Regions from separate parts of the Neobacillus solisequens genome, predicted to be linked through region 3. Evidence: riboswitches for the same ligand, from Rfam matches in the RefSeq annotation. Region 3 holds a riboswitch; each other region holds the start of a gene.

Region 1 (10,078 bases), on a different contig from region 3:
GAAGGCAGAGGTACGGTTGTCATTAAGGATGGAAAAATTCTTGAAGATAACCTCAAAAAAGAAAAGTATACGATTGATGAAATTTCAGCCCTCTTGAGGCAAAAAAGTATTTTTCGAATTGCCGATGTTGAATATGCTGTCTTAGAACCAAGGGGAAATTTAAGTGCAATGCTTAAAAAGGATTATCAGCCATTAACACCCAAAGATATTGGATTGAAGCTTCCCAATGAAGAATCTCCACAAACGATTATTATGGACGGAAGTATTGTGGATGAGGCATTAAGATGGACCGGGAAAAGCAGAGGATGGTTATATGCAGAACTAGAAAAAATGGGGGTTACTTTAGACAATGTTTTCATTGGGGAACTTAATTCCTATGGCGAATTAACCGTTGATCTTTACGATGATAAAATAAAAGTCCCTCAACCGCAGCAAAGACCATTGTTGATGGCTTCATTAAAAAAAGTTCAAGCTGATTTAGAGCTTTACTGCCTTTCCACCAATTGTGAAAAATCGAAAGCCATGTATAAGAAAAATGCAGCCTTATTACAGGAATCAATTGATAAATTAAAACCTTTTCTTAATGGATAGCAGACTAAATCCTTATCGATTCGTTCGATTAGGATTTTTTTATTCACATAATTCAGAATTCTGCTATAATTTAGGGTATCGAAATGAAAGGAGAATGACCATGAGGCCCATCTTATTAGGGATTTTAGCCGCGTTCTTTTTTGCTTTCACCTTTGTCCTTAACAGAGCGATGGACCTTGCCGGCGGCAGTTGGATTTGGAGTGCAACTTTAAGATATTTTTTTATGGTCCCCTTTCTATTCCTGATTGTTTCGGGAAGGAAAAATCTTAAACCATTATTTATTGAGATGAAAAAGCATCCCTTATTGTGGGTTATGTGGAGTACGGTTGGCTTCGGTTTATTTTATGCTCCACTATGTTTCTCCGCTTCCTATGCACCGGGTTGGTTGATTGCAGCTACATGGCAAATGACAATCATTTCTGGTTCCTTATTAGCACCTCTTTTTTATGAAGTTATCAACACCGAAAATGAAACCATTCTTAGAAAAGGGAAAATTCCTCTCAAGGGTATGGCGATGTCGCTTATTATACTGCTTGGTATTATTCTCATGCAGCTGCAACAGGCAGATCAGTTATCTTTAGGAACATTATTATTGGGGGTTTTACCTGTTGTCATTGCATCATTCTCCTATCCATTAGGGAATCGTAAAATGATGGACCTTTGTAAAGGAAGATTAGATGTATTTCAGCGTGTATTGGGAATGACCCTTGCCAGCATGCCCTTTTGGGTTATTCTTTCAGTTTACGGTTATTTTACAGTCGGACTTCCGGAGCTTGGACAGACTCTTCAATCAGGGATTGTCGCTGTATCCTCTGGTGTCATTGCAACTGTGCTCTTTTTCCAGGCAACTGACCTGGTTAGAGGAAACATGCAGCAATTGGCTGCCGTAGAAGCTACTCAATCTATGGAGGTGTTATTTGCCTTAATTGGGGAACTACTCTTGCTGCACTCTACTCCTCCGTCACATGTCTCTTGGTTTGGAATTTTGATCGTTATGGCTGGAATGATCCTCCATAGTTATGTTTCCCATAAAAAGGAACAGCCGACTGGTAACAAAATTAGCGCTTAACAGTCATAACCCTTTTTTTCAAAGCATAAAGTAACTTGTCGTTCGAAATAGGAGATTTTTGAAACCAAAACCTCGTTCGATCGTACACATATTGATGGAAAGTTTAATACAAAGTGAGGTTCTAAAATAATGTTTGGTAAAGTAGCAGCAGATTTATTAGGATTAAGCGATGTTGGGACAGTGATTAAACCTACTGACTATGATAAGGTGGATGCAGACGATTATGTCATGCATGAGGATCACGAAAAAATTTATTTTTTGATTAAATCCAAATCAGATGAATATTGTTTTACTAATAATGCATTGATTCATCTTGATGGAACAAGTGCTACCAGTAAAAAAAGAATGCTCTACCGTTATAGCTATGCGAAAAACAAAATAGCGGATGTCCATCTTGAAACAGCGGGTACGGTTGACCTAGACGTTGAAATCAAATTTAAAATTGGCTCACAATCTTTCTCCATTGATGTTCATAAAAAACATATCGAAGAAGTGAAGGATTTATATAAAGCTCTGATCAAAATTTCCGAGATTACCCATGAAAATGATATTTCACTTCAATTTGCCAAACAAAGTCTCGATATTGCTTCTACAACCTTGGGCCGGGTTTCCAGCCAAAACAATAACCTTGTAGAGCAATTTCAATTAGTAAACCAAGCAGCGTTTCAATGGCTCGAAAACAGTAAAAAACAATATTGTGTAAAAGATTTCGGTTTTGTGTTTGAAAAATATATCAATAATTAAAGTTTTAGATAACCCCGGATGAACCGGGGTTATTTTTATGTTTAAATATACTCGATTAAAACATCATCCAATGGTAATCTGGTGGTATTAAATGGAGATGCAGCTGCCTTGCCGATTGGAATTAACACAATTGGAAAATATCGATCAGACACATTAAATTTTTCTGCAAATTTACCTTTGTCAAATCCACCCATTGGCACTGTATCATAGCCTCTATCCTTTGCAATCAACATAATTTGCATGGAAATAAGGCCAGCATCGAATGTTGCAATATGTTTACGAATCTCTTCTGGTGCATATGGATACGTACTATTGGCGCTTTGAATTAAACGATTCATATTGGCTTCATCCATAAACCCTGCTTCATGTGCACTGCGATAAACTTGCTCAATACTCTTGAACATCTCTTTATCTCCGAGTACAGCTATAACGGCTGATGCCGTTTCTACTTGTTCCTGGTTATTTGAAATGGCTCTTAACTCTTTTTTTGTTTCTTGATCCTCAATTACAATAAATCGCCATGGTTGAAGATTGCTGGATGATGGTGCTGTAGTCGCTTCTTTTAAAATATCCTTTATTTCCTCTTGTGGAATTTTAAAATTAGGATCATATTTTCTTATTGAATGACGTTCTTTCATTACCTCTGATAAACTTTTTGTTAAAGTTGTTTTCATAACTGTTCCTCCATTCTTTTAGCTTACTAAAAGTAAGTATGAATTTAGCTTACTAAAAGTAAGTATGTATCGTCAAGTGAAAAGTTTGTGTTATGATACTAATAGAAAAGTCTAAATGAGGTATTTTAAAATGAATGAAATAAACAATTGTCAAAATAACGATAATAAGAAAGAAATTCCGCATTTCTGCACAAATTTCCATAATTCTATTGAGTTTATCGGCAAGCGATGGACAGGTATTATTATTTATACTTTGCTAAGAGGACCGAAAAGATATAATGAAATTATTTCCGAGATACACGGAATTTCCGACAGGCTGTTAACCGAACGGTTACGTGATTTGGAAAAGGAAGGATTAATCGTGAAGAAAATGATTAATCAATCTCCCAAAAAAGTGGAGTACGAATTAACAGAGGCAGGTAAACAATTGGAAGAAGTGATCGAGGCACTTATGAAATGGGTGAAAATCCGCAAAAAAATGTAACAAAAAAGCCTGCACAAATTGTGCAAGCTCCTCATTATTTTAGGTTGGGGCGATGAAATAGTCCCATCACCTCAATGGTTTCAGTGATATTAACAAAAGCTGTTGTATCAATTTCCGTGATTAATTGTTTTACTTCGTTCAGTTCGTATCTGGAAATGACCGTTATCAATATGTTCCGTTTCGAATTGGTATACCCGCCTGTGCCATCCATGATGGTCAAACCACGATATAGATTGGTCAACAAATGCTCTCGCAGTTCTTGCCCTTTTTCAGTAATAATCATAATCGTTAACTTGGCATGATCCGTGTAGATGGCATCAACTACTTTTCCGGTTACATAAATGGACACGAGTGTATTCAGGGCTGAATCCCAATTAAATAAAAATCCACTTATCATGATGACCACTGCATTCATTCCTGAAAGTAAAACACCAATTGGAAAATCCATTTTTCTTGCAACGATCATTCCGATAATATCGAAACCACCAGTTGAACCCGAACACCGGAACACTAAACCTACACCTAGCCCGGTTACTGCTCCTCCAAAAATGGAAGATAATATGGTATCTTTTGCAATAGGAACTACCGGGATCAGATAAAGTGCTAGTGAAATAATAATAACTGATAGTACTGAATTAACCATAAATTTTTTTCCGAGCATCTTATATCCCAGGATTAATAAGGGAAGATTTAATAGAAAATTAATCAGACCTGTGTTTACAGGTGTTATCATCCCAAAAATCATGGAGATCCCGCTTAACCCACCGCTCAAGATATGGTGCGGAATTAAAAAGAGATTGAACCCTACCCCAACAATAAGAGAGCCGACAATTAATCCTAACCATTTCATGATATAATTTCCCCCACCGCTAATCATTTCTTTCTACAAATAATAACGATTTTTATATCGTCTGTAAATTTATTTATTTTTTCCAATAATATTCAATTCCAAGAAATTTTTTCTATTGACATTTTCACTATAATATTTATACTTTAGTAGTATATTAACTTTATAGATAAATCCTCATCAAACCGATGGGGTAGAGGTCGCGGTTTTTATTAGTAAAACGGAAGAAATGCAAGAGACGTTAGAGACTCCGTTTGAAAGGAAAAGCTGCCGAAGTGTGCTTTAATCTCTGTTATAGCATGCTGGGGCTGTCTCCAAACAGGAACAGAACTGTCACACTTTAGTTTTACCAGCTAAGTGTGTTGAGCTATCTTTCGGAAGGTATGATGCGGGGTAATGATAATGCCATCGAATCTGCTTCGTTGGCATTTTTCTATTCCAAACTCCTTCTAAAGAAACTCGCCAAATGGCAAACCCAATTGGGTGGAACATGAGACGCAGTTCTCTATTGCATTCAGAATTTATTTCTGAATAGCCTATTTTTAAAGGAGTTATTTTTATGCAATCTGCTGCACAAAACAGGGATTATTCAGAAGTCCAGGTTTCTAACAATGAATCAGAGCAATTAAGAAGAAGCTTAAAATCACGTCACCTTACCATGATTTCATTAGGTGGGACCATTGGTACTGGTCTATTTCTTGCCAGTGGCGGTGCCATTCATAGTGCTGGTCCTGGTGGCGCAATTCTTTCATATCTCGTAATAGGTGTCATGGTTTACTTTTTAATGCAGAGCTTGGCAGAAATGGGCGCTTATATGCCGGTTGCTGGGAGCTTTAGCACGTATGCAACAAAATTTGTTGATCCATCATTAGGTTTTGCACTTGGGTGGAACTACTGGTATAACTGGGCTATCACAATTGCCGCTGAGCTTTCAGCTGTAACCATGATAATGAAATTCTGGTTTCCACATACACCTTCTTTATTGTGGAGCAGTATCTTTTTGGTGATTATGTTCTTGTTAAATTATCTTTCTGTTAAAGGCTTTGGCGAAGCAGAATATTGGTTCTCATTAATTAAGGTCGTTACAGTCATCATTTTTATCATTGCCGGTACTTTAATGATTTTTGGAATCCTGGGTGACCACGCAGTAGGGTTCAAGAATCTAACGATTGGTGATGCACCCTTCCACGGCGGTTTTATGACCATGCTTGGTATATTTATGGCGGCAGGTTTCTCCTTCCAAGGCACTGAACTTCTTGGGGTTGCTGCTGGTGAAACGGATGATCCCAAAAAGGCCATTCCTCGTGCCGTTAAATCAGTATTTTGGCGCATTTTATTATTCTATGTATTAGCTATTTTGGTCATCGGTCTTCTTATTCCATATACTAACGAAAATTTGGCCAATGGTGATGTATCGGTAAGCCCGTTTACCCTTGTATTTCAAAAGGCAGGAATCGCATTTGCAGCATCTGTTATGAATGCCGTTATCTTAACTGCCGTATTATCCGCGGGTAATTCAGGGATGTACGCATCTACAAGAATGCTATGGGATTTGGCTCGCGAAGGAAAAGCTCCAAAATTTTTAGCAAAATTAAATAAAAATGGTGTTCCTATCAATGCATTAATTGCCACAACTTTAGTAGGAACATTAGCGTTTCTTGCCTCATTTTTCGGTGATGGTACAGTTTATGTCTGGTTATTAAATGCTTCCGGGATGTCAGGGTTTATCGCTTGGCTTGGAATCGCGATTTGCCATTATCGTTTTAGAAGAGCATATGTGGCCCAAGGAAGAGATTTAAATGAGTTACCATTTAGAGCAAAGTTATTCCCATTTGGTCCGCTCTTCGCATTCGCAGTATGTGCCTTCGTTGTCCTTGGTCAGAACTATTCTGCTTTTACGGGTGATCATATCGATTGGAATGGTGTAATGGTATCATATATTGGATTACCTCTATTTTTGGTTGTTTGGTTAGGCTATAAATTTACCAAGAAATCCAAGTTAATCCCGTTAGAGCAGTGTGATTTAGCTGTTGAACCAGATGTGGATATGTAAAACAACAATAATGACAAGTGGCTCCGAGATCCGGAGCCATTTTTTAATGCCAAAAAAGACCAACCTAGAGCGGGTTGGTCTTACCTCTGGTTTATTAAAATTCTGCATTACCTGGAGTTCTTGGGAATGGAATGACGTCACGAATATTGGTCATTCCTGTTAGATACATAATCAGGCGTTCGAAGCCTAAGCCGTATCCTGAATGCTTTGTCCCGCCGTATTTTCTTAATTCAAGGTACCACCAGTAATCCTCTTCAGTCATGCCGAGTTCTTTAATTTTGCCGGCAAGAATCTCTTCCCTTTCCTCACGTTGGCTTCCGCCGATTAATTCGCCAATTCCAGGGACCAGTAAGTCTGTGGCAGCAACTGTTCTATTATCTTCATTTAATCGCATATAGAATGCTTTAATTTCTTTAGGATAATCTGTTACAAAGACCGGTTTTTGGAACACTTTTTCACATAAGTAGCGTTCATGTTCTGTCTGTAAATCTAATCCCCATTCTACCGGGTAACCAAAATTCTCACCTGACTTTTTCAATAATTCAATGGCTTCTGAATACGTAACTCGTCCAAAGTCGGAGGTATGGGCATTATTTAACCGGTCTAATAAACCCTTTTCAACAAAGCTATTAAAGAAGTCCATTTCTTCTGGAGCCTGTTCTAACACATAGCCAATTACGTACTTAACCATTTCTTCTGCTAAGTCCATGATGTCTGGCAGTTCTGCAAATGCCACTTCCGGTTCAATCATCCAGAACTCCGCTGCATGTCTAGCAGTATTGGAATTTTCCGCTCTAAAAGTTGGTCCAAAGGTATAAACATTTCGGAACGCCAAAGCGAATGCCTCTGCAGAAAGTTGGCCGCTCACAGTTAGGTTTGTTTCATTGCCAAAGAAATCTTTCGTTGCATCCGTTTTTCCTTCCTCATTTTTCGGTGGGTTGTCCAAATCAAGAGTGGTGACTCGGAACATTTCCCCTGCACCTTCCGTGTCGCTTCCAGTGATAATTGGCGAGTGAACATATACAAAGCCTTTATCTTGGAAGAATTTATGAATGGCATAGGAAGCAAGAGAACGAACCCTGAATACAGCAGCAAAGGTATTGGTTCTTGGTCTTAAGTGAGCAATTGTGCGTAAGTATTCAAAGGTATGTCGTTTTTTCTGCAACGGATATTCCGCTGATGAAGTCCCTTCAATGGAGATACTAGTCGCCTTAATTTCAAATGGCTGCTTAGCTTGAGGAGTGTGGATGAAGTCCCCCTCCACTTTAATTGAAGAACTAATGGAAAGTTTGGCAATTTCCTTATAATTGTCTAACTGATCATCAAATACAATTTGGACACTCTTAAAAAAGCTTCCGTCATTTAATTCAATGAATCCGAATGTTTTGGAATCACGAATGGTACGGATCCATCCAGAAATTTGTACTTTTTGATCAATATAACTTTCCGTATTTCTGTACAAATCTTTGATTACGGTTTGTTTCATTTCTGTTCCTCCTAAATCTTATGTAAAGGTTTCACATCGCTAAGGGAGTTTCCTTCCTAAGCTGATGCTGCTCATGACATAAAAAGCCTCCCATCCCTATGGGACGAAAGGCTCCCCTATTGTTTAACGCTGTCTCATATCCCTATCATATTATATAAAAACCATCATAAATAAGCAATATTCAACAGTTTTTCCAAAATAACATTGTAAAAAGTTAGAATTTTTCGTAAATTATTAAAAAAACAGAAGGAATATAACAAATATTGGTCGAATGTTATAGTGTATAAAACAAAAGTTCGATTCATAAAGCCAGGAGAGTGATTTTGTTGGACAAAATAACCTGTATTGCCTACCTTCTATATGAATCATCTGTGAATGCCGACACCAAAGAAAAGGCCATTCAATTATTAAATGGCGATATAACCATTCGTGATTTAAAAAGAAATAGACTTTTACAAGCCAATGTGACCCTTGCAGAATCATTGTTTAAAAAAAATAAATTGGACAAGTCCCTTGTTCAGCAATTTGCAGAACAATTTATGTTAGTCGAAAACTAATTGGCTTCCAAAATTGGAGGCCAGTTTTTCAACATTTTCTTACAAAAAATCCCTCTTCCTTATGAAATTATCACTGTGATATAATGTAAAAACCCTAATAACTCCCAAACAATTCTTGCACCCAAAGGTATCCTTTTAGAAGCACTAACTTGAGTATCCCTCTCCCAAGAATTTCAGATAACACTGTTTTAACCATTACAATTGAAAGATAGGTGATTTATTATGGTACAAGTAGAAGTAACCATTCATTTTGAAGGTAGAAAGTATTTAACCAATGTCATTACTGATCGCGAGACTTCAAATGAAGAAATAATGAGATTGGCTTATGAGCAGGTAGAAAAGCAATGGAAGAAGTAAATATAGGAAAAAAGGCTGTTTGATCACAAGGTGAATCTAACAGCCTTTTATTAAGTTTAGTTATCTATTTCATAGGTATTCCTTGAAACCCGCTCCATTAAAGGACTCATTCCGTTTGTCGCAAACAAATGCAATTCATGCATAGCCCTCGTACAAACTGTATAAAATAGCTTCCGTTCCCCTTCACTTCGATATTGCGAAATATCGTATACAATGACTGCATCGAATTCAATACCTTTCGCTAAATAGGATGGGATGACTAATACCCCTTGCTCGTAGGAAAGAGTTCCCTTTTCAATCAAATGAATGGAGACCTTCCCTTTTAGGGTTTCATACGCCTGCTTACTTTCTTCAGCAGTCCTGCAAATAATGGCAATGGTCTTATATCCCTCTTGATGCAAATCATGAATTTTATGAAGTGTGTGGTTGTTTATCAAGTCAGGATTACTAAAAGTGACTAATGGTTTTCTCCCTAACCGATTAAATGGCTCAATCTGCTCTCCGCCTTCAATGATCCCTTTGGAGAATTCTACAATCTCCTTCGTAGAACGGTAGGTTTTTGTCAAAATAACGGTCTCTGCTTCTTTTTCTTCGATAGCAAGATCCGTAAGTACTGTTTGGGATCCCGTAGCACCAGAATAGATTGCTTGATTAAAATCTCCCAATAGCGTTATTTTACTGTAAGGGAATAACTTTTGAATAAAGGCAAATTGAATTGGCGTATAGTCCTGTGCCTCATCAATGAAAATATGACGAACTCCCGTATTGGTTTTCCGTCCCTCAATGAGATGTTGAAGATAAACATAGGGTGTAGCATCCTCATAAGGAATTGTTAGTGACTTAAGCTGTTCCACTGTTTGCGTACGAATTTCTTCCCAATTAGTTGGCAACCTATAATCTTTATGATTCTGTTCAAAAAAATGAATATACATTTCCGACATATCGATAAATTTTAATCCTTTTACAGCAACAAACAACGGTTTAAATCGATCTTTTACCACCTTTTCCGCCAAAAACTTTTGTTCCTGTTCAAAATCATCGAATGAATGTTCCGAGTATCGTTTGTTTGCTTGAAGTTTCTTAAATGCTTCTAAATAATCTTCTTTCTCTAAAAACTGTATCTCCTCTTCTACCCAGTCTCTGGACATTTGCCGTTTCACCCATTTTTTCAATTCCCGTCTCAGCCATTCCTGAACAAGCTGAATCCTATTTGGAA
Region 2 (10,078 bases), on a different contig from region 3:
ATTGAAAAAAAAGAAGCAGTTTAGCTTAGCATAATTTTTTATTACAGAATTAACCAAATTGAGTTATTACTTATTTAATAAATTATATGAAGTAGGTGTGATAATGGATTTACTGGCTGGTTTTTAATATTCGCGGGGATTTTTACGGTTTATGATACTTTGAGAAAAATGAATAATAATACTGCAAGTTTCTTTTCAGAAAACCTACCTCTGTTCGGATATTCCAATACACCAATTCTAACCTTTATTTGTCCTTTCACATTTCCAAGCCATTCTTTTGAGTGCTCTCTTAATCGAGAGTAAAAGTTTCTTTTTGTCTTTCCAATGTAAAGGCAACGTTTCTTTACCGCCATAAACCCGGTATATTGCATAAATATTATAATTCAAAGTACTTCCTTATTATAAAATGTTTCTATGTCGTATGCCCCATACCGTCTTATTTGTACCTCAGTCAATTATTTTCCCACACTTCCCCCAACTGCTTTCCAAGAATTATTTTCCTTTTAATATAAGCTATTATATCAAAAGCTCGAATGAATTTTGCGGCAAACTCCCCTTTGTTACTGTAACATGAACCCAATTTCAACATAATTACACTAAGAGCACAAGCAAAAAGAGAACCCTTTCGAGTCCTCTAATTTACAAACACTTTATTTTCTAACCTACATGTTGGATAAAGAGGAAGCCATTCCTCTTTGTATAATAACTCTATCCTCAGTTGACTGAACATATATCTGGGTTGTAGTAACGTTGCTATGACCAAGAAGACGTGATACTGTGTAAAGATCAGTAGTCGCGAACATCGACTGGGCGTAATATCTTTTCATTGAATGGGACAAGAATCCTCACTTCGATACCAATAGCCGTTCCTGCCTTTTGAAGTACGTACAGCGGTACACCTTTACCACTAATCTTCATTACATCATCGAAAACATCTTCTTTACACCACTCTGCGAACTGGGGCATTGCGTTTCTTTTGTTCTTGATTGTTGCTTTTGAAAAGCATTAATTCTGAATGTCCAACAAATATTCCTTAATGCAATCTTTCATAAAATGCCACTCCTCAGACCATATTTATTATGTTCAAAGGGAGTTCGGCATATTTACCTATGAATCTATAAAAATCCTATTATATCAACGTTTGTACAAATGTATGAACCGGCCTCCTAAAAGGATGCCGGTCATGTTTAAAGTTCTAGCTCTCCCATTCGAAGGAGTTCTACAACTGCTTGTGAACGCCCCTTTACACCAAGCTTTTGCATGGCATTAGAAATATGGTTCCGAACTGTTTTCTCGCTGATAAAAAGTTCACTAGCGATCTCTTTGGTTGTTTTGTCTTGTACTAACAGCTCGAATACTTCTCTTTCCCGTTTGGTGAGTAATGGCTTGTGAGTATAATCATTCTCCTTCAAGTACTGTAACCCTCCTTGCCTTCGCCAGTTATGAACCGGGGGTGGGTATATATTTAGTCACCATATCATATGTGAACATGTTGCAGGTAGTGACTGTAATTATTGAAAGGATCATGTTTTTATTTCATCATATAAAAAAACCCTCTTTTCATTATAGAAAAGAAGGTTTTTGTTGTTACAATCAATCATGGTCACTGCCGAAAAAGTTTCGGAATGACTGGAAGGTCGCATCACGATTAATGGCTGCAATGGAAGTGGTAAGTGGTATTCCTTTTGGACATGCTTGAACACAGTTTTGTGAATTACCACAGCCTTGAAGACCGCCGTCTTCCATAAAGGCATTTAAACGTTCTGCCTTATTCATAGAGCCAGTTGGATGGGCATTGAACAAACGAACTTGTCCAAAAACAAATGGTCCCATGAAGTTTGATTTGCTGTTGACATTAGGACATGCCTCTAAGCAAACTCCACAAGTCATACATTTCGATAATTCGTAAGCCCATTGGCGCTTATTTTCAGCCATTCTTGGTCCAGGTCCAAGATCATAGGTTCCATCAATTGGAATCCATGCTTTAACCTTTTTCAAAGAATCGAACATTCTGCTACGGTCAATCTGAAGGTCACGGATAACCGGGAACGTACTCATTGGCTGCAGGCGAATTGGCTGCTCCAATTGGTCAACTAGAGCGGAACAAGATTGACGCGGTTTGCCATTGATGACCATTGAGCAGGCGCCACATACTTCTTCCAGACAGTTCATATCCCAAGTAATCGGGGTTGTTTCTTTTCCGTCAACAGTTACTGGATTTTTACGGATTTCCATTAAAGCAGAAATCACGTTCATATTTGGACGATACGGAACCTCAAACGTCTCCTCATAAGGGGCAGCGTCTGGAGTATCCTGACGAGTAATAATAAATTTAATAGTTTTATTTTCAGCCATTTTTCCTACTCCCCTTCCTATTAGTGCTTTTTAGTGTAATCCCGCTTCCTTGGTTGAAGCAAAGATACGTCTATATCTTCATAATGGAAAGCTGGAGCAGTCTGCGCATCAACAAATTTAGCCATTGTTGTTTTCATGAATTCCTCATCATTACGTTCAGGGAATTCCGGTTTGTAATGAGCACCACGGCTTTCATTGCGGTTGTAAGCACCAAGCGTAATAACACGAGCCAATTGAAGCATGTTTTGTAATTGACGTGTGAACGCTGCCCCCTGGTTGCTCCATTTCGCTGTATCATTAATATTGATTTTCTTATAGCGTTCTAGTAATTCTTGAATCTTTGCATCCGTTTTTAAGAGACGATCATTGTAACGAACAACTGTTACATTATCAGTCATCCATTCACCAAGCTCTTTGTGAAGAACATATGCATTTTCAGTACCATCCAATGACATAATGCCATTCCATTTTTCTTCCTGCTCTTTAACATGGCGATCAAATACGGTTGAAGAAACTGCATCAGAGCTCTTTTCAAGGCCGCCAATATATCTAACAGCGTTTGGCCCTGCAACCATACCGCCATAAATGGCAGATAATAATGAGTTCGCGCCTAAACGATTTGCACCGTGCTGTGAATAATCACATTCACCAGCAGCAAACAGACCAGGAATATTTGTCATTTGATCATAATCAACCCATAAGCCGCCCATCGAATAGTGAACAGCAGGGAAAATCTTCATTGGAACTTTACGCGGATCATCGCCAACGAACTTTTCATAAATTTCGATGATACCGCCTAATTTAACATCTAACTCATGTGGATCTTTATGAGATAGATCTAAATAAACCATGTTTTCTCCATTGATTCCAAGCTTACTATCGACACAAACAGAGAAAATCTCACGTGTTGCAATATCACGTGGTACTAGGTTTCCGTAAGCTGGATATTTTTCCTCAAGGAAATACCAAGGTTTTCCGTCTTTGTATGTCCAAACACGACCGCCTTCACCACGTGCCGATTCACTCATGAGACGAAGCTTGTCATCTCCAGGGATAGCTGTAGGATGGATTTGAATCATTTCACCGTTCGCATAGTAAGCACCCTGTTGATAGACTATGGAAGCTGCCGAACCCGTGTTAATAACAGAGTTAGTAGATTTACCAAATATAATTCCTGGGCCTCCGGTTGCCATGATCACAGCATCAGCAACAAATGAACGAATCTCCATTGTTTTTAAATCCTGAGCTACGATTCCGCGGCAAGTTCCTTCATCATCAGTAACTACCCCCAGAAACTCCCAGCCTTCGTACTTCGTAACCAAGCCTGCCACTTCATGACGGCGAACCTGCTCGTCCAGCGCATATAATAATTGCTGTCCAGTTGTTGCCCCAGCAAATGCAGTACGATGGTGCTGTGTTCCACCAAAACGACGGAAGTCTAGCAATCCTTCAGGCGTACGGTTAAACATAACACCCATCCGGTCAAATAAATGGATAATTCCTGGAGCCGCTTCTGTCATTGCTTTTACAGGAGGCTGATTTGCCAAGAAGTCTCCGCCATAAATCGTATCATCAAAGTGGATCCACGGTGAATCCCCTTCACCTTTAGTATTTACTGCTCCATTAATACCACCTTGGGCACAAACAGAGTGAGAGCGTTTAACTGGAACTAGAGAAAATAATTCCACCGGTGTTTCATGTTCCGCAACTTTCACAGTTGCCATCAAGCCAGCTAATCCGCCGCCGACTACGATCACCTTTCCCTTACTCATCGTGACTCACTCCTTCAATCCAAAATCCATATTTTTCCGTTTTCGTTTTAAATCTATTAAACAAAAGCAACTAATGTTTGAACTCCTACAAAAGAAAGCGCTAAGAAAATTATCATCGTGACATATGTAATAATTTTTTGAGAGCGCGGTGTTTGAGCAATGCCCCATGTAACCAAGAAAGACCATAAACCATTAGAAAAGTGGAAAATAGCTGAAATAATTCCGATTACATAAAAAGCAAACATGATTGGTGAAGATAAGATATCCTGCATCATTTGGAAATTAACTTCTGTTCCATAAATCGCATATGCCAAACGAGTTTCCCATACGTGCCATGCAATAAATATGAGAGTAATAACCCCTGTAATACGTTGGATTAAGAACATCCAGTTTCTAAAAGTTCCAAATCTGCTAACATTGTTTTTAGCCGTAAAAGCAATATAAAGGCCATAAATTGCGTGAAATAAAATTGGTAAAAAAATAACAAACGTTTCCAGGACATAACGGAATGGAAGATTCCCCATAAAATCTGCAGCTTTGTTAAATGATTCTGCTCCCCCAGTTGCAAAATGATTGACAGTTAAGTGCTGTAAAAGGAAAATCCCAATCGGAATGACCCCAAGCAGTGAATGCAATCTCCGATAAAAAAACTCGCGATTCGCCGCCATTGAATTACCCCCTTTTGTTTTTAAAAAAAGTTTGAATCTTACATTTTTCCCACTATCAGTGTGACAATTATGTGACATGTTCATTTTACTCCCAACGACAAATAGCGTCAAGGAAACGGATACATAAAAACTAGTTAAATATAAAATTTTTTAAATATATTGATATTATAAATGTATGATGATTTATAGCGCTATTAGTTATGTCGAAAAATGAAAGCGCTTTATTTCATTCGTTTAATTTCCAATATCTTACGGGTGACAATTCCACTATTTTGGTAATGATAATTATGACAATAAACAAGTGGTGTTATATTAAGATAACAAATCCTACCCTATAACTTCTTCCGATTTCGGTAATGAAAATTCGTCGATTTTGTATATAATAGAATAATAGAAAGAGGGGAAACTTGTGAAAGAAAGCATAGTTACTGATCAAATTGGCAACACGGCGGAACCGAGGTCCATGTCTGTTTTTGGATATGAACTTATAAGGGAAGTGCTTCTACCTGAGATTTTTGGTAAAGATACTCCCGAAATATTGTATTGGGCCGGAAAACGCCTCGCCCGTAAATATCCATTGGAAAATATGGAAGAACTTATTGATTTTTTTGAAAAAGCTTCATGGGGCACTCTCATGATCAAAAATGAGTCAAAAAATGAAATGGAACTAGAACTGGCCAGCCCGCTCCTTGTATCTCGGGTAAAATCAAAATCAGAACACTTCTATCAATTAGAAGCCGGCTTCTTGGCTCAACAGTTCGAACAACAAAAAGGAATGATCTCCGAAACATACGAACATCCTGTCAAAAAATCAAACAAAGTTCGCTTCACGGTTAAATGGGATTTGAAAGATCTGATTTAAATGACAACATAAAAAAACTCGGTGATTAGCGAGTTTTTTAGAAGTAATTGCATATATTCCTAATATGATGTTTAACTTTTCCATCAGCTAATGAATGGTGACAGGTACCTTGGTGCCTGTCACCATTTTCTTTTTTTAGAAATTACTGATCTCCTAATTCAAATGCAGAATGGAGCGCTTCAACTGCTTTATGCATGTATTTTTCTTCCACAACGGCAGAAACTTTAATTTCTGAGGTACTAACCATTTTCACCGGGATTCCTTGATTTGCAAGGACATCAAACATTTTGGCCGCAACACCTGGGTTGGAGATCATACCTGAGCCAACAATGGATACCTTTGCCAACTTGTTCTCTGCATCCAACTGCCCATACCCTAAACTTTCTTTATTGTTTTCAAGAACATTTAAGGTTTCTATCCAGTCATTCGTTTGGATAGAAAAGGAGAGGTTGGCAGCTCCTGTTTCTGTTGTACTTTGGATAATAATATCTACATTAATATGATTTTGGGCTAAGGTAGTAAAAATAGTTGAGAGACTGTTTAAAGAATTCGTCAAGCCTAAAACCGTTACTTTCGTAATGTCGGCCTCAAATGCCACTCCACGTACTACTAAATTTTGCTCCATTGTTGCTTCCTCCTCAATCACTGTACCTTCTTCTTTTTCCATACTAGAACGGACTTCTAACCGCACCTGATAATTCTTGGCGAACTCAACTGCCCGCGGATGCAATACACCAGCACCTAAATTTGCAAGCTCGAGCATCTCATCATAAGAAACCGAGAGCAATTTTCGAGCACTTTTTACATACCTCGGATCGGTAGTAAACACACCGGTAACATCCGTATAAATATCACATTTATCTGCTTTTAATGCAGCTGCAAGAGCGACAGCGGTTGTATCAGAGCCACCGCGTCCCAATGTCGTAATTTGTCCATCTTCTGTTACGCCTTGGAATCCCGCCACAATGACAACTTTTCCAGCATTTAATTGTTTGCTGATGGCCTCTGTATGGATTTTGGAAATTCTCGCATTTCCATGAATCGGTTCAGTGATGATTCCAGCCTGCCAGCCGGTAAAGGAAACAGCTGCAAGCCCTTTTTGGTTTAGGGCAATTGATAGTAAAGAAATCGTTACTTGTTCTCCTGTAGTGAGGAGCATATCCATTTCACGCTTATTTGGCTGAGAGGAGAGTTCCTTGGCCATATTTACAAGTTGGTCTGTCGTTTTTCCCATTGCCGAGACAACAACGACCACTTGGTTCCCTCTTTCAGTTTCTTCTTTAACACATTGTGCTACATTTAATATTCTTTCAATACTTCCAACAGAAGTACCGCCAAACTTTTGAACAATTAACCCCATGTTTTCCCCTTCTTTCAACAATCCTATTTATAAATATTCCCAATAAAAAAATAAAAAAAGCAATAGGAGGGTATCCCATTGCTTTTTAAACACAAATAAAAAAATCTTGTGCACACAATGAAAGATAGCTCTCCAAGACATGCGTCTTGACAATCCGGTATTTATTCAATACAGGACCAGCTAAGAAAGCAATGAGGCTTTCCTGCTTCGGCGAACATCCCCTTTCAAGACCCTTCACTGAGGCTCATCCCTCTCAGAGTCTTTACTATTGAAGTTCGCACCTCTACCTTCACTTTAACACGTAAAAGTGATAGTAAATGAAATTTTTCTAATTATAGCATAGCATAATTTTTCTGACAATCCTTATGATTGCAGTTTTTTCATTAGCTCATCAGCAACATTTGGCGGTATGCCAATAGATGTAAAGTCCTCAAGGGCGGCTTCTTTCATTTTTTTCACTGAACCAAAGTGTTTTAGCAATAATTTCTTCCGTTTTTCACCAATTCCTGGGATTTCGTCCAACAATGATTGGAATGAACTTTTTCCACGAATTTGGCGGTGAAAGGTAATCGCAAAACGGTGTACTTCGTCTTGGATTCTTTGCAGCAAATAAAATTCCTGACTGTTGCGCCCCAATGGAACAATTTCTAGAGGGTCTCCATACAAAAGCTGAGAGGTTCTGTGCTTGTCATCCTTAACAAGCCCTGCTAAAGGAATATCCAGACCTAGTTCATTTTCAAGGACATCCCTCACGGCTTCCACATGTCCTTTTCCTCCGTCAATAATGATTAAATCTGGAAGTGGTAAATCTTCCTTTAGGACACGGGAGTATCTTCTCCGCGTTACTTCCCGCATTGATTCATAATCATCAGGTCCTTTAACAGACTTGATTTTGTATTTGCGATATTCTCGTTTATTCGCTTTGCCATCAATAAACACAACCATCGCTGACACGGGGTCAGTCCCTTGAATATTCGAGTTATCAAATGACTCAATTCGATGTGGAGTATAAATACCGAGAAACTCACCAAGGTTTTCAACAGCTTTAATGGTTCTTTCTTCATCACGTTCAATCAGCGAGAACTTTTCCGCCAAGGCAATTTTCGCATTTTTAATGGCCATTTTGACCAAATCCTTTTTTTGCCCACGCTGCGGCTTTAGAAGTTTAACTGCCAAAAGCTGTTCGGCCATGGCAAGATCCACTTCATCCTGAACGAAGATCTCCTTTGGTTTGAAATGGTTGGATTGTTGGTAAAATTGACCAAGGAACGTTAAGATTTCATCTTCCGGTTCATTATAAATCGGAAACATCGATACGTCTCTTTCGATCAGCTTTCCCTGCCGGACAAAGAAAACCTGAACACACATCCAACCCTTATCTACGGCATAGCCAAACACATCGCGATCCGTAAAATCAGTCATGGTAATTTTTTGCTTCTCCATGATCGTTTCGATATGGCTAATTTTATCTCGATACTCTTTGGCCCTTTCAAAATCCAATTCTTCAGAGGCTGCTGTCATTTTCACCGTTAGCTCTTTTTTAATTTCCTTATAACCGCCATTTAAAAAACGGGTAATTTCATCGGTCATTTCCTTATATTGGTTCTCTGACACTTCGTTCACACATGGTGCCAGACACTGTCCCAAATGGTAGTATAGGCATACCCTATCCGGTAGTGTGGAGCATTTCCGCAATGGATAAATACGGTCTAATAGCTTTTTCGTTTCGTTAGCAGCGCCAACGTTCGGATACGGTCCAAAGTATTTACCTTTATCCTTTTTCACTTTTCTGGTGATAATTAGTTTAGGATGGCGCTCCGCTGTCAGCTTGATGAACGGATAGCTTTTGTCATCCTTAAGCATTACATTATATTTTGGATCATATTTTTTGATCAGATTTAACTCTAGAAGTAAAGCTTCAATATTGGATGAGGTCACAATATACTCAAAGTCTTCGATCTCATTTACCAGCCTTAGGGTCTTTCCATCATGAGACCCGGTAAAATAAGAGCGCACACGATTTTTTAGAATTTTGGCCTTTCCCACATAGATAATGGTCCCCTGCCGGTCCTTCATTAAGTAGCAGCCCGGCTGATCAGGCAGCAGTGCAAGCTTTTGCTTTATTGTTTCATTCATACCGGCCACTCCTCTTCCTCTTTTACATGGTTCCTTAAAATTTTAAAACAAACCGATAATAAAAGGAAGTGGGAGTGTTTGCTATTAAGAAAAAATACCTTATGTATAGATTATATCTTCCACGGTTTGCTTAACCGTTCTCTCTTTCATCACTTCATGAAAGACATTCCAAACGCGATTCCTTTCCATTTGTCCTTCATCCCTTTTATGAAAGACATTCCCAAACAGGATTCCTTTCCATCTGTCGTTCATCCCCTTTATGAAAGACATTCACAGACAGGATTCCTTTCCATCTGTCTTTCATCCCCTTTATGAAAGACATTCCCAGACAGGATTCCTTTCCATCTGTCTTTCATCCACTCTTTGAAAGACATTCCCAGACAGGATTCCTTTCCATCTGTCTTTCATCCCTCTATGAAAGACATTCACAGACAGGATTCCTTTCCATCTGTCTTTCATCCACTCTTTGAAAGACATTCCCAAACGCGATTCCTTTCCATCTGTCCTTCATCCCCTTTATGAAAGACATTCACAGACAGGATTCCTTTCCATCTGTCTTTCATCCACTCTTTGAAAGACATTCCCAAACGCGATTCCTTTCCATCTGTCCTTCATCCTCTTATAAAGAAAGATATTTCTTTATAAAAATAAAAAAACCTTAACCGGTGAGATTCCAGTTAAGGCCTTTGGTCTTTGATTAGACGTGCTTTTGAAGTACACCTGCTAAAGCTTCTTTTGGTTGGAAGCCAACTACTTTATCAACAACTTCGCCATCTTTGAATACTAACAAAGTTGGAATGCTCATTACGCCAAAGTTAGCTGCTGTTTGTGGGTTATCATCTACATCTAATTTTGTGATTTTGACTTTGTCGCCCATTTCAGCATCGATTTCTTCTAAAACTGGTGCAATCATTTTGCAAGGTCC
Region 3 (10,078 bases):
GCCAAGTTAATTCCGTGCGCTTCATTTGCATAAGTAACCATTTGATCTAAAACCTGTTTAATTCCTGGATGATTACTGAAGATATCACTGGAACAAACGGTGGAGCAAAAAAGAGAACAATGAACGGGGAGAGTTCTTTACACAAAAGTCCAAGCTCATCAACAATTTTAACCGTTAATTCGTGATCTTCTATCACACCTTTATTTCCCTTAACCTTTGGTGGTATTTCATTAATTTTCTCATACCCATATTTTTCAATTGTATAGTTCTGTAATTCATTGAAGGAGAGTGTGTTCACTTTTATGGCTCTATCCTTACTTCCCGCCAGTTTGGCATAGGCACTTGACTTTTTGGCTATCCCTCTTCAACACGACGCCGCAATCTTTTCGGTAAATTGTCGCAATTCCTGAACTACCTGATTCAATGTTTTTTCCATAAAGAAAAGATTGTAATATACGACGGACCGGTCAGGAATTTGAACAGAGTATCCTTTTTTAAATCTTTTTGATAAAGACAAGTAGGAGGAGGTGTAACTTCTCCCTTCAACCGCCTCACAAAATTCAGTGTTCAACTCTATCTCACATGTGATCTGTGAGGTCATTATTGTAGGGTTCAGTCCGGATAATGGTTCCCCAACATGAGTATCCTTTTAGATACTTTTCTAAATGCAAATCTGAATAACATATGAACATTTGTTTAAAACTGTTTACGAACAACAAACCTGCAAAGTGGCCGACTCTACTTTTCATATGTGTTCTAATAGAGTGACAGTCACAGGTTCCCCGTCTCAGACTTGAGAGAACGAGAGTATTTTATTTGGTTTCAAAGCAGCCCAATGCTTCAAAATTCAAAACTTAAAATTTAGATGTTCGCATGCTTCTTCTCTGATTATTTGCACTTTTACCCCATACCTTTCTCTTGTCAATTGCATATCCTGCCAGTACAACTTAACAAAAAATGTACAGATTCAAAGAATCAATATTGATTCTTAAAAAAATAAGGAGGGATTTTATAATTGTCGTTTTTAGACAAGTTTGTAGATGCTTTGCCTCTCCCATTAGTAATAAAGCCTGTTGGTCATCGAGACGGAATTCCCTATTATGAGGTAACGATGAAACAAGTTACACAAAAGTTACACAGAGACTTACCCGAAACTACTGTTTGGGGTTATAACGGCATGTATCCTGGTCCTACATTCGAAGTTACCAGGAATCATCCTATTCTAGTCAAATGGGAAAACCATTTACCGTTTGAACATCTTTTGCCAGTGGATAGAACACTTCATGGTGCGGGTCCCGATGAACCCTCTGTAAGAACGGTTGTGCACTTACATGGCGGACGGGTAAGACCGGAAAATGACGGGTATCCCGAAGCTTGGTTTACAAGAAACTTCAAAAGTGTTGGCAGCAAATTCTTGCATGAAGTTTACTTCTATCCTAATTGTCAGCGTCCAACAACACTCTGGTATCATGATCATGCCATAGGAATTACTAGATTAAATGTTTATGCAGGACTTGCCGGCTTTTATCTTATTCGAGATGAGAATGAGAAGAAACTAAATCTCCCCAGGAGAAAATTCGAAATACCGTTAGTAATACAAGATCGTTCCTTCTATCCTAATGGTGAACTTTTCTATCCATCGCAGCCAGGCCATCAACCACCGCCTGCACAACAGCCGCCACCACCATTATTCCCAGCACCGCAGCCACCTCCACCATTTGATGTGGGAGCACTTCCAAATCCATCTGTGGTTCCTGAGTTTTTCGGTAATACAGCTTTAGTTAATGGAAAAGTATGGCCTTTTCTTGAAGTCGAACCGCGAAAATACCGTTTCCGTATTCTTAATGGCTCCAATGCTCGATTTTACCGATTAAGACTAAGTTCTGGACAAGATTTTATCCAAATAGGAACGGATGGCGGCTTCCTAGAGAATCCAGTTACTGTTTCTAATGTCGAAGGGCTTTTATTAGCTCCTGCTGAACGAGCAGATGTTATCATTGATTTTTCAAAACACAAAGGTCAAAAAATCATCCTAACAAATGACGCACCCGCACCATTCCCTAATGGTGCCTCTGATACTCCCCTTCTTCCTCAAATTATGGAAATTCGCGTTTCTAAAAAACTCTCTGAACCAGATAAAAGTGATATTCCTCAAGCATTAAGCTGCTTGGAGAGACTCAATCAAAATGGCGCGACGGTAAGACAGAATTTCTTAATCGAAATGGATGATCCAGAATTTCCTGCCCGTTTGAAACTTTTACTGAACGGCATGGAGTGGAATGATTTGCCGATTACAGAAACTCCGTATAACGGTACCGTAGAAGTATGGGAACTGTATAACTTGACGGCTGACACCCATCCCATTCACTTGCACCTTGTTCAATTCCAGATTCTTAATCGTGAACCTATTTCGATTGATGATAATGGAAATATCACTATTATTGGTCCGGCACGTGAACCAGATCCTAATGAAAGAGGTTGGAAAGATACCGTTCGGGCCAATCCTGAAGAAGTGACTCGGATTATTGCCCGTTTTGGACCCTTTACCGGAATCTATCCATGGCATTGTCATATTCTTGAACATGAGGATCACGAAATGATGCGCCCGTATGAAGTCCTAAACAATCCGAATTTCAACCCGTGCAACCCGATTCTGGAGGATTGTCCGGATGATTTATTTGCTCAATGCTGCCAAGATGACAACGAACATTATGAATCTAGTGAAAATCATGATCAAGATGAATCAAGTTCTTAAGATGAATTAAATTCACATCGCCACTCCCTAATAAGGAAATGGTATTAAGACAGACTAGCTTTAAAATCCCGAGCTAGTCTTTTCATTTTTATACCCCTACCACTTCCTATATCCGTAAACCAATATGCTATAATTTTAAGAGTAAAATAAAAACAGAGGTGACCATTCTTGGCAATACATGTTGTATTATATCAACCAGAAATTCCTGCAAATACTGGAAATATTGCACTTACTTGTGCCGCAACGGAAACGGCCCTGCATTTAATCCGGCCCCTTGGTTTTTCGACAGATGAAAAAATGTTAAAACAAGCAGGTATAGATTTCTGGGAGTCTGTAAACGTAACGTACTATGACTCATTGGATGAATTTTTTTCAAAAAATCAAGGTGAGTTTTACTATATTGAGACGTTTGGTGAAAAAACACATTCAGACTTTGATTTCAGTGATGGTTTAAAGGACCATTATTTTATGTTTGGAAAAGAAACCACTGGCTTACCAAAAGATTTATTAGAGAAAAATAAAGATCACTTTTTGAGAATACCGATGAATGACCATGTTCGTTCACTGAACCTATCGAATACAGCGGCTATATTGGTGTATGAGGCTTTGCGCCAGCAAGGATATCCCAAATTAAAATAAAAAATCTTCCGTTTTTGGAAGATTTTTTTATTGACTCGGTTTGGTATTTTTAAGTTCTATTTGTTACATCTTTAAACCCATATTTGGTTAAGATCTTCAAAGATGTTCCAGATTGTAGAAAGTCATAAAATTGTTTAGCCTCTTTTGGATGAGCGCTGCTTTTCACAATTCCCAATGGGTAAATGATTGGTGAGTGGGTGTTTTCGTTTGCCGTTGCCAAATTTTTACCTTTGAAGAAATCAATGCATCCGTTTTGTAAACAATGCCCGCATCGACATTGTTGGTCTATACATATGTAAGAACTTGCCGTACTTCCTTGGCATAATCCAGCTTATTTTCAACAGATGGCCACAGTTTTAATTGTTCCAATGTTTGTTTAGAGTATTGACCTGCCGGGTCTGCCTCTGGGGTTCCGATGGAGATTTTATCTGTTTTTACCAAAACAGCGAAGGATGTAATGCTTTTTTTGAATCGTTTGGAACAATTAAGACCAATTCGTTGCCTACCAAATCCGTCCCCTTTGATTTCTCAATCAGCCCATCCTTAACGAGTTGATCAAATTTGTCCGCAGCCGCGGAAAAGAACAAATCAACTGGTGCCCCTTGGGAAATTTGCTGCTGAAGTGCTCCAGATGCTCCATAATTAAAATTCACAACTACATGATTGTGTTTTTTTCAAACTTGGCTTTTATATCAGTTAAAGCTTCTTGTAAACTAGCCGCTGTTTATATAATTAATTCTACATTCTTTTTGGATTCTTTCTTTTTTGTGGCTAAACAGCCAAAAAGAGCTATCATTAAAAGAAATGTTAAACAGTTTAGTACGATTTTTTTCATTACGTCTTTCCCTTCAGTTTTATATTATGTTTCTAATTATATATAAGAAGAGAATGAAAAGTTTATGAAAAATGGCACAGACTGTATTTTCTTTCAATGACTCCGCTGTTAATGCCCCATTCTAAAATTCCTTGTTGTTCATATATTTTAAATATATTCCTAATGAAATAGGTGATTCGACTATGTATGTTGTTCATTTTTTTGAAAATAAAAATGCTTTATTGGTTCAACTACGAAATAGCCTACCTGCTGAGGGTGATAACCTAACAATAAAAGGCCGGAAAGGCAAAGTTTCAAGTGTAAACAATATCGATGAAAAGATGATTCATGTGCAGGTTATTTTGGAAGTTGTTAATAAAAACAAACAAATTGTAGATCTTTCTAAAAAGAAAAAAAGGTAAATAACTATTAGCCCTTTCATGAATATTCATGAGGGCTAATTTATTTATTACTGTTTAACCATATTTTATCCAAATGCAGGTAGCTTAGTTTTTTTCAAAATACATGTTATACTGATATGAAATATGAGTAATTTGTTAATATCGTAAAGTAGGAGTGTGTTACATGCAATACAAGGCTGTCATCTTTGATATAGACGGAACGATTCTTCCTCACAGAAAAGCCATTAGTTCGGCCACTAAACAGGCTGTTCAACGTTTGAAAGATAAAAATTTGAAGGTCATCATTGCAACAGGCAGGGCTCCATATTTTTCAGAATCGATTGTGGAGGAAATCGGAACAGACTCGATGGTATTTTTTAATGGGGCATACGTCTCCCATGAGGGACAAGAAGTCTACAAAAATAGCATAGATAATAAAATCTTAACGAATGTGTTTCAACTAACACGAGATTATAATCATGCCCTAACCTTTCTAAGCGGCAAGGACTTTAGGGTTTCAGATTTGGAGCATCCCATTGTCAGAGAGGCCTATCAGCATGACCCTTGGAAGCCAGGCCTGGCGTCGCAGCAATATTGGCTTGAGGAAGATATTTATCAACTGTTCCTTCATTGTGAAGTTGAGGAAGAATTGTCCTATCAAAAAATGATTCCTGAGTTGGATTTCAGAAGATGGACTTCAGGCGAAGCTCGTACTTGTGATGTGAATTTGTCGAAATCCAATAAGTCAGTTGGAATAACTAAGCTGTTAGAGCGAGTCGGAATCGCCCCTGATGAAGCGGTTGCGTTCGGAGATGGCTTAAATGATATCGAAATGCTTTCGTTTGTGGGCATGGGGGTTGCAATGGGTTCCGCTTTAGATGAAGTGAAACGTGCTGCAAATATGGTTACACTTACTGCTGAAGAAGATGGGGTTGCAGTCGGATTGGAGCGGCTTGGGTTAATTTAAGAATGACCATTGGCCATTCCGGAGATTTTTACGGTAATTTTTTACAGAATACGTCTAATTGTATTTTTAGAATGGATTAAAAGTTTTTTTGTCTAAGTGACCATTTTATCGATTGCTCCGCTTTTTTGGTCACTTAGACTTCTTCTAGGTGACCGTTTTTTCAGTGCTTTTGATTTTTCGGTCAAATAGACCTCTCTTATATGACCGTTTTTTCAATTCTTTCGTTTTTTCGGTCACATAGACCTCTCCTATATGACCATTTTTTCGATTCTTTCGATGTTTCGGTCACATAGACCTCTCCTATATGACCGTTTTTTCGATTCTTTCGATGTTTCGGTCACATAGACCTCTCCTATATGACCGTTTTTTCGATTCTTTCGATGTTTCGGTCACATTGACCTCTCCTATATGACCGTTTTTTCGATTCTTTCGATGTTTCGGTCACATAGACCTCTCCTATATGACCGTATTTTCCGTTCTTTAGATGTTTCGGTCAAATAGACCCTTCTTTTGTGACCCATTTTTTCACATAGACCTTCTCCAAAGCTTACTTACCAATTACTTATCATTTGTTTCCCACTTAGAAACTTCCTCCCGAACCCGAGGGGCCACCTCTGTCCCTAACAACTCAATGGCCCGCATGACGTCTTCATGTGGCATAGAACCCACAGGACAATGTAGCATAAAGCGAGTGACTCCTACATTTTTCCTTAAATGAATGATTTTCTGCGCCACTGTTTCAGGATCCCCTACATACAGTGCACCCTCCAAACTCCGGGCTGAATCAAAGCTGGCTCTGCTATAATGACCCCAACCACGTTCACGCCCTAATACATTCATCACATATTGTGTAGGCGGGAAAAACTTATCCGCAGCTATTTCTGTACTTTCGGCAACAAATCCGTGTGAATGGGATGCTACCGTTAACTTGGAAACATCGTGACCTGCTTGTGTCGCGGCTCTTTTGTACAACTGAACCAGTGGGGCAAATTGCCGCGGACTGCCGCCAATAATCGCTAATACTAACGGTAAACCGAGCACACCTGCCCGAACGACAGATTCTGCATTACCTCCACTACCAATCCATACTGGCAAAGGATTCTGAACCGGACGTGGGTAGACTCCCAAATGATTAATAGCCGGTCTATGTTTACCCTGCCAAGTCACTTTCTCAGATTGGCATATTTTTAATAGTAGTTCCAATTTCTCTTCAAATAGCTCATCATAATCCTGCAGATTATAACCAAATAACGGGAATGATTCGATAAAGGAACCTCGACCCGCCATGATTTCTGCACGGCCGTTAGAAATCGCGTCAACAGTGGCAAAATCTTGGTATACTCGAACGGGATCATCGGATGACAGAACCGTTACTGCACTTGTTAACCGAATTCGGTTTGTTTTAGAAGCAGCCGCAGCCAGAATCACTGCTGGGGATGATGCTGCAAAATCTTCACGATGATGCTCCCCTACCCCAAAGACATCCAAGCCAACTTGATCAGCCAGGACAATCTCTTCTACCACATCACGTATTCTTTGAGCATGACTTATCGTTTCACCAGTTTTAAGATCAGGTGTTGCTTCAACAAACGTACTAATTCCAATTTCCACGTTATATTCCCCTTTTTTCACAAATAACTTCTATCTATTTTTAACATTATCCCAATAAAAATTACAAATGAGCCGCCTGTGACTTTTCTCTCATTTTTAGAAAATAACATGTATTTCCTCTTGTAATGTATGGAATATTCTGTTATATTACAATAAATTATATATTTTCTTACTTCAAACCTTTTGAAGTGAGGATAGAGGCGCAAAAACCATTAGTACACGATTGGAGGATTATGAGGTCCGATGAGGTTTGTGGAAAGGGGAATTTGCCGAAGCTTCGAAGATACTCATAGTATTTGAAGCTGGTTCAGCTATTGAATAAGTACTGAACTGTCATATAGGGAACTATATGGAGGGCTATCTCACGCACAGGAACGAGCATGATTTTTGTTTCTACTGCAGCAGCGGATCCCTCGTTGTTGCTTTTTTGCGTTGAATTTGATATGGCCTTACCCCTCTAATTTCTAAAAAAATTATAAAAAGGGTGAGCAAAATGAATTTTGGCCAAGTATTAACCGCAATGGTTACACCATTCAATGATAATGGTGAGGTGGATTTTGACGCGACAAAAAATCTAGTAAATTATTTAATTGACAATGGAACTGACGGATTAATAGTTGCTGGAACAACTGGGGAATCTCCCACTTTATCCTCGGAAGAAAAAGTAACCTTATTTAAATTTGTTGTGGAGGTCGTTAACGGCAGAGTACCTGTCATCGCTGGAACAGGATCCAATAATACACATGCATCAATTAGACTATCCAAACAAGCTGAAGAAGTCGGTCTTGACGGAGTTATGCTTGTTGTTCCCTACTATAATAAGCCCTCACAAGAAGGCCTGTATCAACACTTTAAAGCAATCGCTGAATCAACTTCGTTACCAGTGGTTCTTTATAATATCCCTGGTCGCAGTGTGACCAACCTTTCAGTGGAAACAGTAGTGCGTTTATCACACATAAATAATATCGTTGCTGTAAAAGAAGCCAGCGGCAATTTAGATGCCATGGCTGCTATAATCGACCAAACCCCTGATGATTTTACTTTATACAGCGGAGATGATGGATTAACCCTCCCAGTCCTTTCCATTGGTGGAGCAGGTGTCATTTCAGTAGCTTCTCATATTATTGGCAATGAAATGCAGGAAATGATTCATCTGTTTAAAAATGGCCAAGTGAAAGAAGCGGCAGCTGCACATCGCAGACTTCTGCCTACTATGAAAGCCCTATTTTCTGCGCCCAACCCTACTCCGGTCAAAGCGGCCCTAAATATGAAAGGAATATCTGTCGGTGGGGTCCGATTACCGCTGGTACCTTTAGATGAAACAGAAAAACAAGCACTTGAACTGGTTATAATGCCGTCCAAATCTGAGGTTTTGGCATAAATTTTTCAAAAAGTACTCTTTATAAAAAAGAGTGCTTTTTATTTTGCAAACAAAATTTTTATTTCATTTTCTGCTTCTACCATTCGACCAAAGCGGTACCCTTCGATCAAGACATTCCGTTCATGGTCGGTTAAACGGCGGTCCCATTTGGTTTCTAGGTACATAATGACTTCATTGTAAAAAATGTTCGGGTATTCAAAAGGTTCTTTCATTATTGCACACCTCTTTTTCAAATTGAGTTCCCTTCACATTCTTGTCCGATTTTTCCCATATTATAATTCTTTTTACCAATAAGTTCGTATGATTATAATATGGTAAAACGTTTACAGCGGTTAATGATGAAAAAGACCGCTTAGAATAACGGCCTTATTCCCCGATAGCTGTTTTTTTCCTAAATCCTCTTGAAAAATAGCTAATCAACATGACGATTGCTACTAACATATAGGCCATTCCGCCAATCACCCCCATAGTACGTGGTGCCAGAATTTCTAAGGCTGCTCCGGAAATGAACATGGACAGCCCTAAGATGGGATTCGAGATAGTGGCCAATAATCCAAACATCGTACCTTGATATTCTTCGGGGATTTCCTTCATTAATACTGTATCAAAACAAGCATTGCCTATTCCGGTCATAAAGGCTGCCCCACAGAATAGCAGGAAGGCAAAAACGACATAATGGGTTTGACTTAACAATATCAGGCTAAAGCCTTCCAACATTAAACAAACCAAACCTGTGGCTAGGAGATGTTTCCGAAGCCGGTTCGCTACTGTGAAGCTTAAAGTCAGCCCAATCCCTAACGCCCCATAGAACAAACCGACACCTACATCCCCCAGCTGATACTCCTTAACTGCGTATACACTGATTAGCACGTTATCAATGCCATTTAATGACGCTAAAAGAATCTCACATAATAGCAAAATTTGTACAGGAATGGACATTAAAATTACCTTTTTAAATATTGAAAATATAGATTCTCGATTCACTTTCGCTTCTTCTTTTATTTCTGTATGTTCAGGAAAATTGATGGTACTGATGAGAGCAGCAGCTCCTAAAAAGGAGGCCGCATTTAACCAAAATGTGATTTGTGCCCCAAATATAGAAGCAACGATACCGCCTGAGAAGGCACCCCCGATTAAAACAATGCCAATTAGCACCTGCTCCAAACTGTTTATTTTTAGTAAATGCTCTTTATTTACCAACTGCGGGATGGAAGATTTCCTTACAGGTGCATAAATGGCTTCGCCGACAGCTAGGAAAAATGAACTGACATAAACGATCCAAAGATCAGCTTCACTCTCCACAAAGATTAGGCCCAAGGCGAAAACAATTCTGATTAAATCTGTGGCAACTAAAATCACTTTTCGTGAGAATCGATCAGCAAGTCTACCACCGATCGGAGCAAAAATGACAAATGGCAGCAGCCGGATAGCTAAAGTCACACCAACGGCTAAACCCGACCCAGTTAGTTGCATCAGCATCGCCAAAACAGCTACTGAACTAAATCGATCA

Evidence for each region. Region 3 has a riboswitch for lysine ahead of dapA (4-hydroxy-tetrahydrodipicolinate synthase). Riboswitches for the same ligand answer to the same signal wherever they lie in the genome.
Region 1: another riboswitch for lysine. It lies ahead of ACI3K6_RS17380 (amino acid permease); the one in region 3 lies ahead of dapA (4-hydroxy-tetrahydrodipicolinate synthase).
Region 2: another riboswitch for lysine. It lies ahead of ACI3K6_RS15470 (aspartate kinase); the one in region 3 lies ahead of dapA (4-hydroxy-tetrahydrodipicolinate synthase).

What each region holds. Positions count from the first base shown of each region.
Region 1 covers NZ_JBKFGJ010000018.1:153,606-163,683, reverse strand. The annotation lists gene ACI3K6_RS17410 (DUF421 domain-containing protein) at 1-591, shown strand, start outside; gene ACI3K6_RS17405 (DMT family transporter) at 692-1,660, shown strand; gene ACI3K6_RS17400 (PH domain-containing protein) at 1,790-2,404, shown strand; gene ACI3K6_RS17395 (nitroreductase family protein) at 2,446-3,078, opposite strand; gene ACI3K6_RS17390 (winged helix-turn-helix transcriptional regulator) at 3,209-3,562, shown strand; gene ACI3K6_RS17385 (YitT family protein) at 3,597-4,412, opposite strand; lysine riboswitch at 4,596-4,787, shown strand; gene ACI3K6_RS17380 (amino acid permease) at 4,969-6,462, shown strand; gene asnS (asparagine--tRNA ligase) at 6,557-7,948, opposite strand; gene ACI3K6_RS17370 (hypothetical protein) at 8,275-8,505, shown strand; gene ACI3K6_RS17365 (BA3454 family stress response protein) at 8,728-8,862, shown strand; gene helD (RNA polymerase recycling motor HelD) at 8,919-10,078, opposite strand, start outside.
Region 2 covers NZ_JBKFGJ010000014.1:194,590-204,667, forward strand. The annotation lists gene ACI3K6_RS15440 (hypothetical protein) at 787-966, opposite strand; gene ACI3K6_RS15445 (helix-turn-helix domain-containing protein) at 1,188-1,412, opposite strand; gene sdhB (succinate dehydrogenase iron-sulfur subunit) at 1,594-2,355, opposite strand; gene sdhA (succinate dehydrogenase flavoprotein subunit) at 2,376-4,127, opposite strand; gene ACI3K6_RS15460 (succinate dehydrogenase cytochrome b558 subunit) at 4,184-4,795, opposite strand; gene ACI3K6_RS15465 (YslB family protein) at 5,205-5,657, shown strand; gene ACI3K6_RS15470 (aspartate kinase) at 5,800-7,017, opposite strand; lysine riboswitch at 7,135-7,311, opposite strand; gene uvrC (excinuclease ABC subunit UvrC) at 7,381-9,153, opposite strand; gene trxA (thioredoxin) at 9,851-10,078, opposite strand, start outside.
Region 3 covers NZ_JBKFGJ010000020.1:23,247-33,324, forward strand. The annotation lists gene ACI3K6_RS18720 (peptidase M20) at 1-41, opposite strand, end outside; gene ACI3K6_RS18725 (hypothetical protein) at 47-298, opposite strand; gene ACI3K6_RS18730 (multicopper oxidase family protein) at 1,016-2,755, shown strand; gene trmL (tRNA (uridine(34)/cytosine(34)/5-carboxymethylaminomethyluridine(34)-2'-O)-methyltransferase TrmL) at 2,924-3,394, shown strand; partial or broken gene modA (molybdate ABC transporter substrate-binding protein) at 3,444-4,229, opposite strand; gene ACI3K6_RS18745 (hypothetical protein) at 4,412-4,630, shown strand; gene ACI3K6_RS18750 (Cof-type HAD-IIB family hydrolase) at 4,794-5,576, shown strand; gene ACI3K6_RS18755 (LLM class flavin-dependent oxidoreductase) at 6,135-7,187, opposite strand; lysine riboswitch at 7,375-7,555, shown strand; gene dapA (4-hydroxy-tetrahydrodipicolinate synthase) at 7,681-8,568, shown strand; gene ACI3K6_RS18765 (hypothetical protein) at 8,607-8,780, opposite strand; gene ACI3K6_RS18770 (MFS transporter) at 8,935-10,078, opposite strand, start outside.